Regions from separate parts of the Caldanaerobacter subterraneus subsp. tengcongensis MB4 genome, predicted to be linked through region 3. Evidence: riboswitches for the same ligand, from Rfam matches in the RefSeq annotation. Region 3 holds a riboswitch; each other region holds the start of a gene.
What was found. Region 3 has a riboswitch for cyclic di-AMP ahead of TTE_RS04915 (cell wall hydrolase). Riboswitches for the same ligand answer to the same signal wherever they lie in the genome.

Region 1 (6,442 bases), 830 kb from region 3:
ATTCAAAAGATACATAATTCTCTCTTCTCTCTCGTGAGGGTCTTTTACGCCAGAGGCAATCAAAGGTACTGACAAAATCTGCCTTACTGTCTTCCTGGGATTTAAAGAAGAATAAGGGTTTTGAAAAATTATCTGAGCTTTTTCCCTGTATTCTTTTAACTTTTCTCCTCTTGCCTCTGTTATGTCTTCCCCTTCAAATATTATCTTTCCCTCTGTAGGTTCGTAAAGCCTTACAATTGTACGTCCTAGTGTAGTTTTCCCACAGCCGCTTTCTCCAACCAGCCCCAGAGTCTCCCCCTTGTTTATGTCAAGGCTTATATCATCAACAGCTTTCACAACCCTTTTCTTTTTCTTAGCTACAAGCTTCATTAACAAGTCTGGCTCTTCTATGAAATATTTCTTGAGATTTTTTATTTGAATAAAAGTGCCATTTTCCATATCTAACACCCCATCTTTTAGAGGTACTTTATACACCTCACAAATTCTCCATCTGAAACCTCAATTAAAGGAAGTTCAACTTCTTTGCATTCTTCCACTGCTTCTTCACACCGCTCATAAAAAGGACAGCCTTTAGGTGAAAGAGAAGCCAAATCTGGGACATTTCCCGGTATGGCGTAAAGTTTTTCTTTTTTTCGTGTTATTTTAGGTATAGACTTCAAAAGTCCTTTTGTATAAGGATGCTTTGGTTCTCCGATGACCTTGTCTACAGCTCCTTTTTCCACTATTTGCCCAGCGTACATGACAGCTATTTCATCGCAAAACTCTGCCGCCACTGCCAAATCATGAGTTACAAAAATTATGGAGGTGCCGTTTACTTCATTTATTTGCCTCAATAAATCCAAAATTTGCGCCTGAATTGTCACATCAAGTGCAGTTGTAGGCTCGTCAGCCAGAAGTAGTTTAGGATTGCATGAAAGAGCAATAGCAATTATAGCTCTTTGCTGCATACCCCCACTGAACTGATGGGGATATGAGAAATACCTCTTTTCAGGATATGATATCCCGACTTTTTCCATAAGTTCTACTGCCTTTTCATACTCTTTTTTTCTTCTGTCCCTTTCCCTGAGAAAACCTAATATACCTTCTTTTTCAGGCTTTATTATATTGTGAACCCTCAAGGATTCCCTTATCTGCTCTCCTACAGGAAACACCGGATTTAATGTGGTCATTGGGTCTTGAAATATCATGGCTATGTCCTTTCCCCTTATTTCCCTCATCTGAGAAGCCGATTTTTTGAGAAGGTCCTCTCCTTCAAAGAGAATTTCCCCTTCTACAATTTTGCCCGGGTAAGGGACAAGCCTTAAAATAGAAAGCAAAGTCATGCTTTTTCCTGAGCCCGATTCTCCTACCAGGCCTAAAATTTTTCCTCTTTCAAGTGTTAGGTCAATCCCATTTACCGCTTTTACTACTCCCCTGTCTGTCTCAAAAACCACTTTCAAGTTCCTAATCTCAAGCATTTATTCACTTCCTTCCACTTTAAGCCTTGGGTCTAATATATCTCTCAATCCTTCTCCAAAAAGGTTAATACTGAGTACAAGTATCACTAAAGCTATGCCTGGAAGAGTAGATATCCAGTAGGCGTCAAATATGTGGTTCCTTCCAGAGTTTATTAAAGAACCCCATGTAGGAATATCCGGTGGCACACCTAAACCTAAATAGCTCAAAGATGCTTCCATTATTATCATGTATCCCATTCTCAATGTGGCAAGGACAAATATTGACTGGAATATATTAGGCAGAATTTCTGATACAATTATCGCACCATCGCTTCTTCCCAAAGCCTGAGCAGCTTCTACATATTCTTTATTTTTCTCCTCCAAAACTTCACCTCTTACCAGCCTAAAAAATTCCACCCAGCTTTTAAATGTCAGAGCTAAAATCAAATTCCAGAATCCGGGCCCCAAAACTGCCATTACTCCCACCGCAAATATTAAGAAAGGAAAAGAAAGCAAAAAATCAGCAAAGCGCGAAATCACCGTATCAACTGTTCCTCTGTAGTATCCTGCGATTGCTCCTAAGAAAGTCCCAATAGAGGCAGAAATCAAAACAGTCAAAAAGCCAACCAGTATTGATATTCTAGAACCGTATATAATCTGTGTCAGCAAATCCCTTCCTACCTGGTCAGTTCCCAGAGGATGTGCCCACGTTCCTCCACTCCACACAGGGGACAATAGTCTTGCTGAAAGGTCTGAGTATTTAACGCTGTAAGGTGAAATAAAAGGTGCGAATACAGCCATTAAAATATAGGCTATGATTGTAAGCATTCCAATTAAAGCAGTTGGATGCTTTTTTATCTTCCCTAAAAGGCTTAAAAGGTTAGTTATTAAATTTGATTTTTTATAAGATACTTCATAATACTTTGCAGGCACTATTCCATTTTTTATAGTCATTCAAACACCCCCTACAGTTCAATCTTGGGGTCCAGATAAGTGTAGAGTATATCTACCAAAAGATTTGCCATGACAAAAGTGAAGGCGTAAAACATTACGACTCCCTGGACCAGAGGATAATCCCTGTCAAATATCGCAGTCACAACAAGCCTGCCTATTCCAGGCCATCCAAAGACATTCTCAACTATCATATTTCCCCCTAAAAGTGCTCCTACTTCCATGCCTAAAACTGTAACTGTTGGAATCAATGCGTTTCTTACAGCATGCTTAAGTATTACTAATTTCTCAGGCACTCCCTTAGCCCTTGCGAAGACCACATAGTCATTTCTTAAGACCTCCAGCATACTGGACCTCATAACTCTTGCCAAAACAGCTGCTAAAGGAGCTGATAAAGTTAGAGCAGGCAAGAAAAGATGCCTCAAACTGCTCACAAATGCTTCCCAGTCTCCAGCAAGAAGCGAATCAATCGTGTAAAAACCAGTTACCTTAGGTATATAAATTAGAAAATTTATTCTGCCCTGACTCGGAAGTAAATTTAATTTGGCTGAAAAAATTAGAATAAGTATTAATCCCAGCCAGAAAGAAGGCATTGATATTCCTGTAAAAGAGATTGCCATCATAGTTCTGTCAAGCCAGGAATTCTGTTTGACAGCAGATATAATCCCTATGGGGATACCTATTAAAATCCCAAGAGTTAAGGCTGCCAGAGCAAGTTCAATTGTAGCAGGTAGAGTCTCTCTGATAAGTTCAATTACAGGAACTCCTTTTGTTATAGACTTTCCCAAATCTCCCTTTAAAAGATTTGTGAGGAAAATGTAAAGCTGTGTGTATATAGGTTTATCAAGGTTAAACTCCTTTTTTAAAAGCTCTATGTCCTGCTGTGATACCATGCTTTCTTTTCCCATCATTATGTCAACGGGGTCTCCCGGAGTAAATCTCATAAATACAAATACTGTTATGGCTATTGCTAGCATTATAGGAATTGTGTACAAAACTCTCTTTAAAACCTTCGCTTCCCTCATAAAAATTCCCCCATCCACTTTAGAGTAAAAAGGGTCATTAACCCCTTTTTACTCATTAGAAAGCTTCACTCTGTGCATATTTTCTCTACCGTCCATACTCGGCTGCCAGTTTTCTACATTTTTAGTCGCAGCTTCTACAGTTTTCAGAGAATATCCAAACACCCATGGAGCATCGTCATATATTATCTCCTGAGCCTTGTAATAAAGCTCTTTTCTTTTAGCATTGTCTGTCTCTTTTGCCGCTTCGTCTAGGAGCCTATCAACCTCTGGATTGCTGTAGAAAGAATAGTTTCCTCTTTCACCTGTCTTGAGCTTTGGATTTAAGAAATCAAATGGGTCAAGATATGCATTTCCCCAGTCAGTAAGGTACAACTGCCTGGTGCCTTTCTGTATTTCTGACTGCAAAACTCCCCATTCCCAGGTTCTTACAGAAGCTTTTATACCTACTTTTTCAAGCATGTTAACTATAGCCAAAGCTTCCTCTTCTCTAAAAGGCTGAGTATCTATTACAACTTTCAAATCGCGAACTCCAGCCTCTTTTAAAAGCTCTTTTGCCTTGTCAGGATTGTACTCATAGGGCTTTAAATCTGTGTTCGCAGCAAAGGCATAGGGAAGCATTGGCCCTGCAAGTCTCACCCCATAGCCTTTGTAAATTTCTTTTACAATAGAATCCATGTCTATTGCGTAATTTAAAGCCTGCCTTACCTTTTTATTGTCAAAAGGTGGCATTTTATTGTTTATCTCAAGGATGTAGACTCTTGTTCCATCGTTCTCCTTTACCTGTATGTTTGGATTTTTCTTAAGCCTTTCTATCATATCAGGTGGAATGTACTGAACTATATTTACTTCTCCTTTTTCCAAAGCAGCTATTGCAGTAGAGGGCTCAGGTATCATTCTAAATACAACTCTTTTTAGACTTGGAGGACCAACAGGGGGAATGTCTGGAGAACCACCGTAATATCCATCATACCTTTCTAAAACTATCTGCTCATCCAATTTCCCAGATACATATTTAAAAGGTCCTGCTCCTATAGGATGCTTTAAAAATTCCTCGTACCCTACTTCTTCATAATATTTTTTAGGTATTATCTGCTGATGGACTAAAGCCTGAAGTAAAACTGGGAAAGGCTCTTTTAAGATAAATCTAACAGTGTAATCATCAATTTTTTGAACATCCTCCACGGGTCCCATTAAGCCTTTTCTTGGAGAAGTTTTCCCTTCAAGTCCTCCCTCTTTTATTATTCTATTAAATGTAAATACGACATCATCGGCTGTAAGAGGGTCTCCATTTTGAAAAGTTACGCCTTTCCTTATCTTAAATTCCCATTCTGTAGGCGATATAATCTCCCAAGACTCTGCTATTTCAGGGACTACTTTTCCATCGTATGTCCGCGTCACAAGCCCATCAAATATGTTTCTCAAAACTGTCTCAGTCTCTCTATCTCTGTAATCAGCCGGATCCAATGTCACAATGCTGCCCTTATTTAAAGCTATTACAATGGTTCCTCCATCTTTTTCTGAAGTTACTTTCTTAGAAGATGTACATCCCCCTAAAACGAGCAAAAGTGATAAAAGAAGTGCCAAAAGGATAGCAGTTTTTTTCATAATAAAATATACCCCCTTCAAATGTAAATTTATGGTAAGGACGGGGGTATAAAAAGGCCGCCGAAATATCCAGCGGTCCCGGATATTTCTCCTTCCCACGCTTGCGAGGTTAGCTGACGGGCTCGGGTCGAAGGAGTAACCCTACTCTTCCCGTAGGAAGAGATTCGCCCCAAAAGTGTGGGTCCCCCGCCCCTTTTCGGGTTCAGCGATAACGATTAAGTTGTTGATTAAATTGTACCATACTTTTACCAGTTAGTCAAATACAGACTATCCCAACCCGTCCTTTGTGTGATATAATTATCTTGAAAACAAATATAAAAGGAGTAGAAAGTCGTGACAAAGAGCCTTAAACTTCGCACTTTTTTTCTTTTTGTATTTTTTCTAATCCTTTTTTCCATACTTATAGGAAGGCTTGTGTGGATACAGGTTGTAAACGCTGAAAAGCTCTCCCTTGCCGTAGAAAGGCAGACAACAGCAGACATAATAATAAGGCCCCAGAGAGGAAATATCTACGATGTAAACGGCAATATACTCGCCTGCAATGTGCCTGCTGCGGATGTTTACGCCTCTCCAAAATACATAAAAGACCCCGAGAAGGCTTCAGAAGAACTGTCAAAATATTTATCTATCAGCAAAGAAGCCCTCTTCAAGGTTTTATCTAAAAAAGATTTGGAATGGACAGTGCTTGAAAGATTTGTTCCAATGGAAAAAGCTCTATCCATAAAAAAGCTCAACATCCCTGGAATATATGTAGAGGATACTTCTATGAGAAACTATCCAAATGGATCAATGCTTTCGCAGGTCCTGGGGTTTACTGGAGTAGATGGATACGGTCTATATGGCCTTGAATACTCCCTTGACAGGTATTTAAGCGGAGTTCCGGGAAGAGAGATATCTTTAGTAGACAGGGAAGGACACAAAGTAGGAATACCCAGCAAATACTACAAGCCAAAAGAAGGCGAAGACGTAGTTTTGACTGTTGATTCCGTCATTCAGGCTTATACAGAGAGAGCTATTAAAAAAGCTTATGAGAAGTACAAACCAGAAGATGGAATAACTGCAATTGTCATGAATCCAAAGACAGGAGAAATCCTGGCAATGGCAAATCTTCCGGACTTTGACCCAAATGACCCGCAAAAAGTCCCTTCACAGGAATACTGGGCAAATCCAGCTGTATCCAGTATTTACGAACCTGGTTCTGTGTTTAAAGTAATAACAGCAGCAGCGGCGCTGGACTCCGCCGTGGTAACCCCTGAAGAGCAATTCTTTGACCCAGGGTATTATGAAGTGTCCGGCAAAAAAATTAGAAGCTGGACAGTCCTTGGAAACATCACTTTTTCTCAGGCCATAGAAAAGTCCAGCGATACAGTTTTTATACAAGTCGCCGAAAGGTTAGGGTTAGACACTTTTTATAAATACATACAG
Region 2 (6,442 bases), 130 kb from region 3:
CTCTTTCTTTATCCCCTTCATTTATTGCTCTCCATATCTTATCCCTATACTTTGGCTCTTTTGATGTAGCTTTTAATACGTATTTGTTTAAATGATATCTGTCTAGTACAAACCTTGATTTTAATATCCATTTTAATCCCTCTTTTATCCACGGTGCCCCATCTCCTGCTATGTATATCTTCTCTATCTTCTCTTCTTTGTAATTGTCTTCTATGTAATTTGCTACATCTATCCATATGTCTTCAGGTTTCTCTCCTACATATGCTTTGTAATAGACATTCTTCAGTACGTTCCTTCCGTTTTTCTCTTCTCTACCTTCATGTATGTATACTAATCGTGGAGTTTCATCTCTCCCGTCCTGTAAAGGTACATGGTCCTCGTCTGCCTCTATGTATAAAACCCTTACTTCTTTCTTTTCTTTTATTTCTCTCTTTACTTCTACTTCCCCTATTTCCCTTATTGCATTTAATACCGTCTGTTTACTTAACTCCTCTGGACATGCTTTTTTACTACTTCTCTCATATGATTCTTCTATTGCGTTTTCTACTAACTTTATCTTTACTCCCTTTTCTATCCTATCGTGCCGTCCTATCTCTAATGCATCATCCACCAAATATGTATATCTCCCATCCTCTTTAGATTTGTAATATGTCCTCTCATATTCAATATCCCCAAGGACTGTCGTTAATCTCTTTTTATCTTTCCTCTCTACTACCCATTTTTCTTTCCTTCTCTTGTCTTCTTTTATTATCCTATCTAACTCTTCAATAATTGCTTCTATTGCCCCTCTACCTAGTTTGTCCGTGAGTTCCTTTATCCTTGCTACAAGCTCTGTAATATTCATTCCTTTGTTTAACAAATCACCAAAAATTTCTACTACTTCCTCAGTGAAATTTAGAGCATTTTGTAGTATAATATCCTCAAAGATATGTTTTTTCACAAGAGACACCCCTTTCTGTGATGTTTTGTTTCCAAGTTCTATTTTATCACAGGGGTTGTCTCTTGTTTTTTTCACTCAAAAAATCCTACGATAATTTTACACTATGGAGCACTTTTAAAGTGCTCTATTTAATCACTCTTTTTGCTTTTACATAGTGGGAAAGGTAATAACCTTCATTTAGAGGACTTATAATCACCTTTCCAGCCCCTGAAGAAGCGTGTATGAACTGTCCATCTCCAATATATATCCCTACGTGATTTATAATGCTACTTCCCAGAGTTCTAAAAAATACCAAGTCACCTTTTTCTAAGCTGTCGCGAGTAACCGTATCCCCTACGTTAGCCTGCTCATCCGCAGTCCTGGGTAAACTAAAACCAAAGTTTGAAAATACATACGATACAAAGCCCGAACAGTCAAAACCTTTAGGAGAACTTCCACCATACACGTACCTCGTACCCAGAAAAGACTTGGCAAAATCTATTAATTTATCTACGAGGCTTCTGTCCACTTCCCCTCTTGATGCATAAACCCCGCTTCTGACTGATAAGTACTCCCTGTAAATCCAGCCTTCCTGTCCATTTGAAAGTTTCACTTTGTACCAGCCGTTCTGCCTGTCTAAAACCTCAACCTGGGTACCTTTACTAAGCTGCATCAAAACTTTCCCTGATAAGCTGCCTTCACTCCTTAAATTTACATAATTTCCCGTCACAACTCCTACGCTAACTTCACCCGTATCTCCGCGCGAAACTCCATTAGAAGACCTGACTGATAAGTACTCTCCGTAAATCCAGCCCTCTCTTCCATCAGAAAGCCTTATCCTGTACCAGTCACCTTGCTTCTCTAAAACAGTAACTACTTCGTCCTTACTCACTTGCGTAATTACGCTGCCAGAGAGGCTCCCCTCTGTTCTCACATTTACATAATTCCCCGTAACCTTTCCAACCCCTAATCCCTCTGCAAAAACTGGATGCAAAAAAGAATTCCCTATTAATGTCATGCCAAAGACAGAAACACCAAAAATAATTTTACCTATTTTCGATTCCATTTTGCAAATCTCCTTCCTTTAATGCCTCCGGAGTTAGCTGTCGGGTGCGGGACAGAAGGCATCCCTACTGCGGGAATCCGCAGATTAACCCCAAAAAGCGGTTCCTCCGTACCTTTCGGATTCGGCAAGATTGCAAACTTGTCTTTTTTTCTATCTTACCATACAGAAACTTCAAAGTCAATGTTTACATTACATTTTCTTAAAAAAATTTAATCTTTTATAAATTGCAATATTAAATGCAACACCTAATGAAAATCATGTAGATATAGGATTTGGAACAAATCATATATAACCTTAAGCCCATCTTAGTTAACAAATTGAGCGAAGGTCGTGATTTGTCAAGGGTTAAAGTCAGTCGAAGCCTGCCCCTTGACAAATCACGAACGAGCTCTAAACTTTATAAGGGATGGGCTTAACAGATTTTTGCCAGCTCTTCATAAAAGTATTCCTTAGGCGTTTTGTAATTTAACAATTTTCGTGGAAGGTTATTAAGCCAGTTTTCTACTCTCTTTATCGTATCTATAGATAAATCTTTAATACTTTTACCTTTAGGGATGAAACGTCGTATAAGACCGTTATGTCGTTCATTTGTAGCTCTTTCCCAAGATGAATATGGATGTGTATAATATACTTCTACGCCATATTCTAAAAGAGCACTTTCTAAATCACTAAACTCTGTACCATTATCAGATGTTATGGTTTTAAAGACCTTGCTTAAATTGTCACCAAACATATCTTTTAATTTTGATAATGCATCTTTAACAGATTTATTGTCTTTTGCATCTAATAAGAATATTATTTCATGGCGAGTCTTACGCTCTATTAATGTTAAAAGGACCTTGTCATTAGATTTCTTGCCAATTAACGTATCTATTTCCCAATGCCCAAAAACTTCACGGCTTTCAACTTCTTTAGGCCTAAAATCAATACTTTTACCCATAATACGTTTATTTTTACGGTTTTGTTTCTTCCTTGGTTTTAAGCGTAGTTTTAAAGGTAAATCAATGTTTTTAACTTTTAATAATCCTCTATCTATATAGTTGTACAGTGTTTTAGTACAAACAATAGTTTTATTATTCCAGCTTGGGTCCTTTTTACAATAACCTACAACTGCATCTGGTGACCATTTTTCATTTAATATTTTATTTTCAGCATATTTCAAGAAATCTTCTGCTTTAGCTACTTTAAATTTAGCTCCGCAATTTGAGCGATTTTTTTCGTAGATAGCTTGACCGGTTTCAGGAAAATAGCTTGTATAAGAAGATAAATCACTTCTAAGTTGTGTAGTAGTTCCACGTTTAATTTCACGGCTTATAGTGCTTGGAGATCGATTAAGTTTTTTAGCAATATACCGAATACTTCTTCCTTCTTTGAGTAATGCATAGATCTCTCCTCGTTCGTAGCTACTTAAGTGTTTAAAAGAACGCTTTTTTGTGGTATCATTATTATGAACCATAGTGAAAATCCTCCTTGTATGATGTTTAGTTGACACCTATATCATACACGATTTTCACTATGGTTTCTATTCTTTTATCTGTTGCATTTAATTATACAACTAACCAAAAATTTAATCTTTTCTTAATATAGTTTATAAAAATTTAATCTTTGTGACACAAAAAAATAAAGGGGTTTTCCCCTTTTCTCTCTGGTGCGGCGGGTGGGACTTGAACCCACACGGGATTAGCCCATACGCCCCTCAAACGTACGCGTCTGCCAGTTCCGCCACCGCCGCGAAACTTCCTTGTACGTCATAAATTATATAATCTTTTATCTCACCTGTCAATACTGTTTTTTTAAATACCAACTAGAAATATTGTTAAAAACATTAAAAGAAGTGGGGTCAATCCCTTTTACATTACCATAGGCCATAACGGCGCCTTCTAAGTAAAAAAGCCCTATCACTGGCTGTTCTTCAGCCAAAAATTCCCCTACCTTATAATAGTTATTTCTTAAACTTTTTTCATCTGTTTCTGAAAATACTTTGTTAAAGAGGTCATCAAGTGATGGATTGCTATATCCCATAAAATTGTCTTTCCCTCTCGTCATAAACATGGAAGAAATATCCTGATTATAGTTTAAGTTCCACTCCATTAAAGCCAAATCAAAATTCCCTGAAAAAACAGATTTAAGCAAGTCATCCCATGAAGCAGGGACTACATTTATATCAATTCCAATTTCTTTTAGATTGGTCTTTATAATCTGCGCCACTTTTAAAAGGTATGGATTGTCAGAATTTACTAGCAAATTAAACTTAAGCTGATATCCGCCTTTTGTGCCTATCCCGTTTGCCTTTAACCACCCAGCATCCTGTAGCACCTTATCAGCTTCTTTTATGCTGTAGACAGAAGCGATCTTAGGGCTATAAAGCCAGGAATCAGGTCTTATCGGAACATTAGATTTTAATCCGTGCTTAAAATAAACCTCTCTTAAAATCCTGTCCACATCTATTCCATAGGCTATAGCCTTTCTCACAGCCACATCTGAAAATACCTGTTTTTTTAGATTTGGTGCCAAAAATACGTACCTTTGCAGCGTGTACTTGTATATGTTTATACTAGAATTCTCCCTGTACTTATCCCAGTCCACATCCTTAATAAAAGTAAAATCTGCTTCTTTGCTCAGAAAAGAAGTTATCATGGCATTTTCATCAGACACTATTTTAAAATTTATCTCTTCTAAATGAGGTTTCTCCCCCCAGTAATGCGGATTTCTCTTTAAAACAACAGAATTGCCTTGACCGTAAGAGACAATCTTATATGGACCCGTCCCAATAGGAACTAGTAGAGGGTTTACAATATCTCCTTTGTCTTTGTACTGGTGCTCAGCCACAATTGGAAAAATAAATAAAGCCAAAGGATTCGCCACAGGTCCGTTTAAACTTACTTCAAACTCATAATCGCCTATTTCTCTGTAGGAAGAGATGTGCGCCTTTATTAAATCTTTATAAGGGCTTTTGGACCCTTTGTCAAGGAAAGAATCCATTGTAAATTTCACATCTCTTGCTGTAAAACTCTCCCCGTCCTGCCACTTTATATTTTTCCTCAGATAAAATTTTATATTTAATCCATTTACTTCCCATTTATAGGCAAGAAGAGGAATAGGCTTTAAACTTTTATCAAGTGTAACAAGCGGTTCGAGGGTTAAATTGAGAAGCTGTCTTACCATTTCATTGTCATTCAAAAAAGGATTTAAAGTGTCAAAAGAAGTTATATTAACCCTCAAAGTTCCGCCTTCCTGAATTTCTTCCTGAGAGGCTTCTTTCTTACTTTCCTTCTTTTCAGGAATTGCAGTAATATCTGGAGAATTAATTTTACAGCCGGTCAGTAAAAATGCAAAAATAAAAACAAAAGCCAGAAATCTTTTCATTAACACTCATCTCCGGAAATCACTTAATCTTTTTTAACTTCTTGTTTTCTATTATTCCCGGAATCCTCCCTCTTTTTGCCACAGGAACTCCTTCAACTTCTTTTATGTCCATAGTCATATCAATAGGCTGTGCATCAGAAATATAACTCCCTACCCCAAAAGCATCTGCCCCGCTCTCTGCAAGGAGTGCGACTCTCTCAGGCGTAAGCCCACCTGAGACTATGATCTTTACATGAGAAAAGCCCTTTTGATTAAGCCTTTGCCTTAATTCATAGACTAGATCAGGTGTAACTCCTCCCCTTTCAGAGGGAGTATCAAGCCTTACACCGTACAACCTGTCTCCGAGAAATTCAGCAACCCTTAAAGCTTCTTCCACTTCATCCTTAAAAGTGTCTACTAAAATAGTAATCTTTTCATCAGGGGGAGTTATATCTCTATAGGCTCTTGCCACTTCTAAAGTATCTCCTACTATCAAAAAAGCCGCATGAGGTACAGTTCCTCTTGGCTCTTTGCCCATCAATTTCGCACCGAGTATACAACTTGCATCATCCGCTCCTCCCACCAAGGCAGCTCTTTCCATAACAGGTGCTACAGCGGGATGAACATGTCTTGCTCCAAAGCAGAGTACAGGTTTGTCCTTAGCCACTTCTTTGAGCTCTCTTGCAGCAGTAGCCCATCCAGAAGAGCTGGCTAGAATGCCCAAAATAGCAGTTTCATACACCCCAAATTCGCTATAGGGTCCTCTTATCCTCATGACTGTCTCTTTCGCCTCAAATGTCTCTCCTTCTTCTAAAGACCACACCTCTACGTTCTTGTCTTTGAGAAGGCTCATAACTTCGGGCAAGCCAGCAAAAACTCCTTTTTTTCTAGGAAATATCTCTGCTGTGACTACTTTATCCTGCACTCCTAGATAAGTTAAAATATCCTGTGTTCTCAAAAAATACACATCAGTAGTCCACGCATTCTTTATCTCTTCGTGAGTAGCCGAAAAAAATTCCCTATCTTTGTCAATTTTTACTTCTTTTAAGTCCTTTAAATATTTTAGCTTTTTCAACTGTTTTGTCCTCCCTATCCCAATATTTTTTTCTTTC
Region 3 (6,442 bases):
TACGAGAACAGGAATTATAGATGTTTTAAAAGGTATGGGAGGAAATGTTGAGCTTATAAATGAAAGATATGTGAATAATGAAAAAATAGCGGACATTGTAGTTAAAAGTTCTAAATTAAAGGGTATAGAAATCGGCGGAGACCTTATTCCTAAGCTTATTGATGAAATTCCTGTTATCGCAGTTGCAGCAGTTTTTGCTGAAGGAACCACTGTGATAAAAAATGCAGAAGAATTGAAGGTAAAAGAGAGCAACAGAATAAAATCAATGACATCAGAGCTTGGGAAAATGGGAGCTAAAATTTTTGAGACAGAAGATGGAATGATTATAGAAGGGACAGGCTTTTTAAGAGGAGCCGAAGTTGAGAGTTACAACGACCACCGTGTGGCCATGTCCTTGTGGATTGCTGGCCTTTTAGCAGAAGGTCGGACCATAATTAAGAAGGCTGAATGCGTCGACGTTTCATATCCCGATTTCTATAAGACATTTGATATGCTATAATTTTATTGGTGATGGCCAATGAAGGAAAAGATACTGATTGTAGAAGATGAAAGACAGATAGCGCGTTTTTTACAATTGGAATTCGAACACGAAGGCTATGAAGTAAAAATAGTTTACGACGGAACCTCAGGCGTGAAAGAAGCTTTAGAGGGCGATTATGACCTTGTGCTTTTGGATATAATGCTTCCAGGAATGGATGGATATGAAGTTTTGAAAAAAATAAGAGAAAACTCTGACATACCTGTTATAATGCTTACAGCAAAATATGAGGTGAAAGACAAGGTAAGAGGGCTAGACATTGGTGCAGATGACTATGTAACTAAGCCTTTTTCTATAGAGGAGCTTTTCGCTAGAGTGAGGGCTGCATTGAGAAAGAGAAATCCCAGTATTAAAAAAGATGTGCTGAAGTTTGCTGGTATTGTTATGGATTTGACTACTCATGAGGTCAGGAGGCAGGGAGTAAAAATTGACCTTACGAAAAAAGAGTTTGACCTTTTAGAATTTTTAATGAGAAATGCGAATATTGCTCTTTCTAGAGAAAAAATTCTGCGGTCAGTTTGGGGATATGACTATTATGGGGATACCAATGTAGTAGACGTGTACATAAGGTATTTGAGAAGCAAAATTGACGACCCATTTGACAGAAAATTGATTCACACTATAAGGGGAGTAGGTTACAGTTTGAGAGATGGTGAAGATGAAGATTAAATTGTTACCTCAGCGCATAACTTTAAAAATAGCGCTTCTTTATTCAGCAGTTTTTTCATTTGTGCTGATTTCTTTGAATGCCTCAGTGCTTTACACTTTGAAGTATTACCTTATATACCAATCAATGGAACAGGTGTCAACTCAAGCAGAGGTTATAAAGGCAAAACTTAGTGAAGCAAAACAAAATATGGACGGAGCTTTAAAAGACACAGCATTTTCTGGGATACCTGATGAAAATATTTATGTAAAAATATTTGATTCAAAAGGGCGATTGCTGTATTTATCTAAAAAATTAGAAAGAGTTGCGATTCCATATAATACTAATCTAGAAGTTCCTGTTAAGGTTGATGAATTTGATAAGGATTTAGTTTACTTAAATACAGTATTTAAAAAAGGCGATGCTACATTTTATATACAAGTTATAAAGGATATGAAGAATGAGTACGCTTTTTTAAAGCTTCTTTTTATTTTGATGTTTTTTGCTGATGGAGCTGGTATTTTCATTTCATTTGTGACAGGTTATTTTGTTACAAAAAGGGCATTAAGACCTGTAGATTACATGATAAAAGAAGTGAAAGACATAGATGCAAAAGGCTTAAATAAAAGACTTAAAGTTTACGGAGAGGAGGATGAACTCACAAGGCTGGCAAAGACCTTTAATGACATGTTGGACAGGCTTGAAGAGTCTTTTGCGCGTCAAAATAGATTTGTGTCTGATGCCTCCCATGAATTGAGGACTCCTATTTCTGTCATAAAAGGATATATTGACATGCTAGATAGATGGGGAAAAGACGACAGAGAAGTATTAGAAGAAGGAATTAAAGCCATAAAGAAGGAAACTTTAGAGATGGAAAGTCTTGTTGAAAAACTTCTTTTTTTAGCGAAGGGCGATGACAGGTCAATAAAGCTGGAGAGGGAAAGTTTTGATTTGAAAGAGATAGCAGAAGAAGTGGTCAGAGAGATTAAACTGATTTACGAAGGAAAAAATGTATCATTAAAAGGGGAAAATGTGAGAATAAATGCAGATAAGAAGCTTATAAAAGAGGTTTTGAGGATACTCCTTGATAATGCGGCAAAGTACACCTCAAAAAATGGCAACATAGAAATTGAAATAGGAAGTGGTGACGAGGCCTATATAAAGGTTAAAGACGATGGGATAGGAATACCCGAAGAGGATTTGCCGTATATTTTTGAGAGATTTTACAGAGTAGACAAAGCTAGGTCTAAAGATACAGGGGGCACGGGCTTAGGTCTTTCTATCGCAAAATGGATTGTAGAGGAACACGGTGGAGTGATTGGGGTAAAAAGCGAGGTAGGGAAAGGAACGGAGTTTACCGTGATGCTTCCGCTTATCAATGACAGCAAATGACTCTATTCCCATCAGTTTAATATGGACAGAGTTTTTGTATTCCGTGTATAATTTAGTTAAAACATGCCGAATCCCCGATAAGGGGTACGGGGGATGTAAATTTGGGGTGAATCCACGTATTGTGGTAGGGTGGCCCTCACCCGAACCCGTCAACTAACCTCGGAGGCAAAGGGGGTAAATCATGTCCAAAGTTCACCTCAAAGTAAAGCCTCTCATCGCATTAATTATCGGAGGACTATTTTTATTTCAAGCTGCCTTTGCCGCTACTTATACTGTGAAACCAGGAGATACTTTATGGGGGATAAGTCAAAAATACGGCATTACTTACACTAAATTGATGGCTCTAAACGGGTTACAGACTACTACAATATATCCTGGCCAAGTGTTGCAAGTGCCTGGTAATGATAACACATATGTGGTTCAAAAAGGCGATAGCTTGTACTTAATAGCTAAAAAATATGGAATTACCGTAGATGCGTTAAAAGCTGCAAACGATTATAAAAGCGATATCATATATCCAGGTCAGGTGTTTATCATACCAAAGCCTGTTAATTCTTCCTCTCGAACATATAATGATGTCAGCAGAGGTTATGTTCAAAGGAGTGTAATACCTTACACTCCAGAGGAATTTGACCTTCTTGCGCGACTCGTTACAGCAGAAGCGGATGGAGAGCCGTATCAGGCTAAAGTAGCAGTAGCAGCTGTAGTGATAAATAGAGTGAAAAGCGGTATTTTTCCCAATACTATAAAAGATGTCATATATCAAGTGGATGCGTGGGGGAATTACCAATTTACTCCTGTACTCAATGGCTGGATAAATAGGCCTGCATCTACAGATGCTATAGCTGCTGCAAGAGATGCTCTAAATGGCATTGACCCCACTAATGGAGCTTTATATTATTTTGACCAGAGCTCCACTAATGCCTGGTTGTGGTCCTTACCCATAGCGGCAAGAATAGGCAATATGGTTTTTTGTTACGGGAAATAAAGCGATGAGAGGGGTAAGAGGCGGAGTAACCGCCTCTTTTTTACTTTTATTTGTAAAAGAGCTTATATAACAGGGAAAAGGCAAATGCTATAAAAACTGCAGAAGATATGTATTTTAAATAGTTGTGAGAAATTTTTTTATTGAAATAAGAACCTATAATTATTCCTATCACATCTGCCATGAACATGCCTAGAGTTGTTCCCAGAAGTATATAAAAAGGCTGACGATAGGAAGCAGTTAAAGCAATAGTGGTCAGCTGTGTTTTGTCTCCAAATTCTGAAAGGACGTAAGTGATTATTATAGTTAAAAGAGGAGGATAATGAGAGGTTATTATTTTTCCGTTTTCTGACTCTTTATGGCTCAGAGAAAAGACTCCAAAAAATAAAACCAAAAGAGCAGCCAAAAATTTCATATAAAAGTTTGGTATGTGTTCTCCCATATATGAACCAAATAATACTGCAATACCGTTATTTATTAGTGCTGCAATTAATACACTTACTAAAACGGTTCTGGCTTTGAATAAAGAGGCAAATGCTATTGACATGAGTTGTGATTTGTCTCCCATTTCAGAAGCGAATACTAGAAAAAACGAGGTAAACAACGTTTCCATTTTAGTTCCTCCCAAAGTATTATACAGTAGTTATTGTAAAAAAATTATCTTTTCGTGTCAACTTGTAAGTCAGTTGTTTTAACACCTAAAAAATGTTATTTTTAGATTAGAAAAATTTTGGAGGTGTTTTTATGTATTTAATAAATTACACTTCTGATGACTTTCAAAAACATCTGCAAAAATCAGATACAGTAATAGTGCCTATCGGTTCTGTGGAAGCTCACGGTCACCACCTTCCTCTGGGTACAGACATTTTTTCCCCCAGGCTTTTTTGCCAGATGATTGAAGAAAAAATTGGTGATTATGTGTGGATTGCTCCTGAGATACCCTATGGTCAAAGCTATGACCTTTCAGTCTATCCCGGAACAATTCACGTGCCTTCAGAAGTATTAGCAGAATACGTATATGCTGTTGGAAAAAGCTTGTATGAAAACGAGCTTAAAAAGCTTATATTTTTAAATGGGCATGGAGGAAATATCAATGCTTTGAACCTTGCCAGTGAAAAACTGGCGCAGCTGGGTATGACGGTGTTGACAATAAACTGGTGGTTAGACTTTTCAAAAGAGATTCTTACCATCACAGAAGGGCAGGGACATGCGGGAGAAGACGAGACGTCGGCTATTTTATATTACGATGAGAGGCTTGTGCAAATGGACAAAGCGACAAAGAATTTCAAGAAACCTCTTTACAGGGTTTATTTTAAGGACAGGGGAAAAATACTTTATGAAAATGCTATGTCAGGTGATGCTACACTTGCTACAAAAGAAAAGGGGGAGAAAATCTTTAAACTTCTGACAGAAAAGATTGTTGAAATAATTTTAAATGTGCGAAATGGAAAATACATTGCAGATTAGATAAATTGCCAGTTTAGTTGTCTTGTAACGAATTACATTTTTTCTATTTAAAAAGTTGTTTGCAGTCTAAGCCGTAAAAGCTATTTAGCTTTTATGGCTTTTATTTTGAAATTTTTTCTCTTCTAAATTGCATTTTTTATTGTAGATTTAACTTTTTCGTGGTATAATATAAACAACTATTATAACCTGGTATAATGATTAACTTATATGGGGTGAAATTATGATTAGAGAGGATATATTTGGGAACTATCCTCAGATAGCTCACAGCGCTTATGTAGATGATACAGCGATTTTAATAGGTAATATTGTGGTGGGGGAGAATGTATACATTGGGCCCAATGTCGTCATAAGAGCAGATGAAGTTGATGAAAATTACAGAGTAGGCAAGATAGTCATAAAGGATAAAGCAGCGATTTACGACGGAGCAAATATCAATACCACAGGGGCTTCTGAAATAACAATAGGAGAAGGAACAGTAATCTCCAACGGCGTCATAATTAAAGGAGAGTGCCACATAGGAAATTACTGTAGTATAAATGTAAAGAGCATAATATTTAATTCCTATATAGGCGATAATTGCTATGTAGGGATAAGCGCTGTGCTGGAAAATGTAAAAATGCCAGAGAATACTATGGTGGAATCAGGTGTGTTTTTAAGGGAAGATAACATAGCTAGTTTGATAAAACCTGTCCCTGAAGGCAAGATTAATATTGCTGGAAAAATAACTCTTTCAAATAAAGTCCTGATAAACTGGTACAAATTATCAGGATATTAATCATTTTTCTTTTTCCAGAAGTCTCCATGCTGTTTTATCAATGAGGCTTTTTCCTGAAGTAGTAAAGGTAGAAAGGTAAATTGCGTCAAAATCTTTATCTACAGGAATAGATATATAAACTATTCCATTTTTTATATAGCCTTTTCCCTCTGAGGAAGAAATTTTTCCATTTTTAAATCTAACATTTATTCTGCCAATTTCACTGTGGTCTTTGAACAGTATAGCGTTTAAATTGTACTCATATTCTTTTTTCGCATTATTTCTGCATTTTATCGCTGTGGTTAAGATATTAGTTTTTACATACCCGTATACGGCCGTGATATCTACACTGCCATTTTCATAATCTCTTAAGTTATCTCTTTCAGGATCCAGTATGATTTTATATTCTTCGAAGTTCAAATTTTTGTTGTACTTTCTCAATGTGCCATTTCTATAAAAGCCGTAAAGCTCTGTTTTTCTATCAAAAGCGAGTAGAAAATCTTTCATTACTTTCATTTGGGTTTTGTACATGATTATAGCTTTACCTTTTTTCTCTACCTCCTCTTCAGAAAGAGGATATAAGTGCCATTCTGTACCTGTTTTTAAAAGAGGTTTAGGAGGGTTTAGATTTAAATGGGGGTGCTTCCCTAAAGGCAAAGG

Region 1: linked by a shared signal. The riboswitch ahead of TTE_RS09175 (ABC transporter substrate-binding protein) and the one ahead of TTE_RS04915 (cell wall hydrolase) in region 3 are both predicted to bind cyclic di-AMP.
Region 2: linked by a shared signal. The riboswitch ahead of TTE_RS04220 (C40 family peptidase) and the one ahead of TTE_RS04915 (cell wall hydrolase) in region 3 are both predicted to bind cyclic di-AMP.

What each region holds. Positions count from the first base shown of each region.
Region 1 covers NC_003869.1:1,848,170-1,854,611, forward strand. The annotation lists gene TTE_RS09155 (ABC transporter ATP-binding protein) at 1-438, opposite strand, end outside; gene TTE_RS09160 (ABC transporter ATP-binding protein) at 456-1,457, opposite strand; gene TTE_RS09165 (ABC transporter permease) at 1,458-2,390, opposite strand; gene TTE_RS09170 (ABC transporter permease) at 2,402-3,412, opposite strand; gene TTE_RS09175 (ABC transporter substrate-binding protein) at 3,461-5,017, opposite strand; cyclic di-AMP (ydaO/yuaA leader) riboswitch at 5,101-5,235, opposite strand; gene TTE_RS09180 (peptidoglycan D,D-transpeptidase FtsI family protein) at 5,351-6,442, shown strand, end outside.
Region 2 covers NC_003869.1:886,496-892,937, reverse strand. The annotation lists gene TTE_RS04225 (ISLre2 family transposase) at 1-940, opposite strand, end outside; gene TTE_RS04220 (C40 family peptidase) at 1,065-1,985, opposite strand; cyclic di-AMP (ydaO/yuaA leader) riboswitch at 1,993-2,122, opposite strand; gene TTE_RS04215 (IS30 family transposase) at 2,398-3,441, opposite strand; tRNA gene TTE_RS04210 (tRNA-Leu) at 3,632-3,717, opposite strand; gene TTE_RS04205 (peptide ABC transporter substrate-binding protein) at 3,765-5,351, opposite strand; gene TTE_RS04200 (nicotinate phosphoribosyltransferase) at 5,371-6,405, opposite strand.
Region 3 covers NC_003869.1:1,018,047-1,024,488, forward strand. The annotation lists gene aroA (3-phosphoshikimate 1-carboxyvinyltransferase) at 1-499, shown strand, start outside; gene TTE_RS04905 (response regulator transcription factor) at 518-1,207, shown strand; gene TTE_RS04910 (sensor histidine kinase) at 1,197-2,576, shown strand; cyclic di-AMP (ydaO/yuaA leader) riboswitch at 2,631-2,758, shown strand; gene TTE_RS04915 (cell wall hydrolase) at 2,758-3,564, shown strand; gene TTE_RS04920 (TMEM165/GDT1 family protein) at 3,611-4,174, opposite strand; gene TTE_RS04925 (creatininase family protein) at 4,306-5,028, shown strand; gene TTE_RS04930 (gamma carbonic anhydrase family protein) at 5,249-5,803, shown strand; gene TTE_RS04935 (PIG-L deacetylase family protein) at 5,804-6,442, opposite strand, start outside.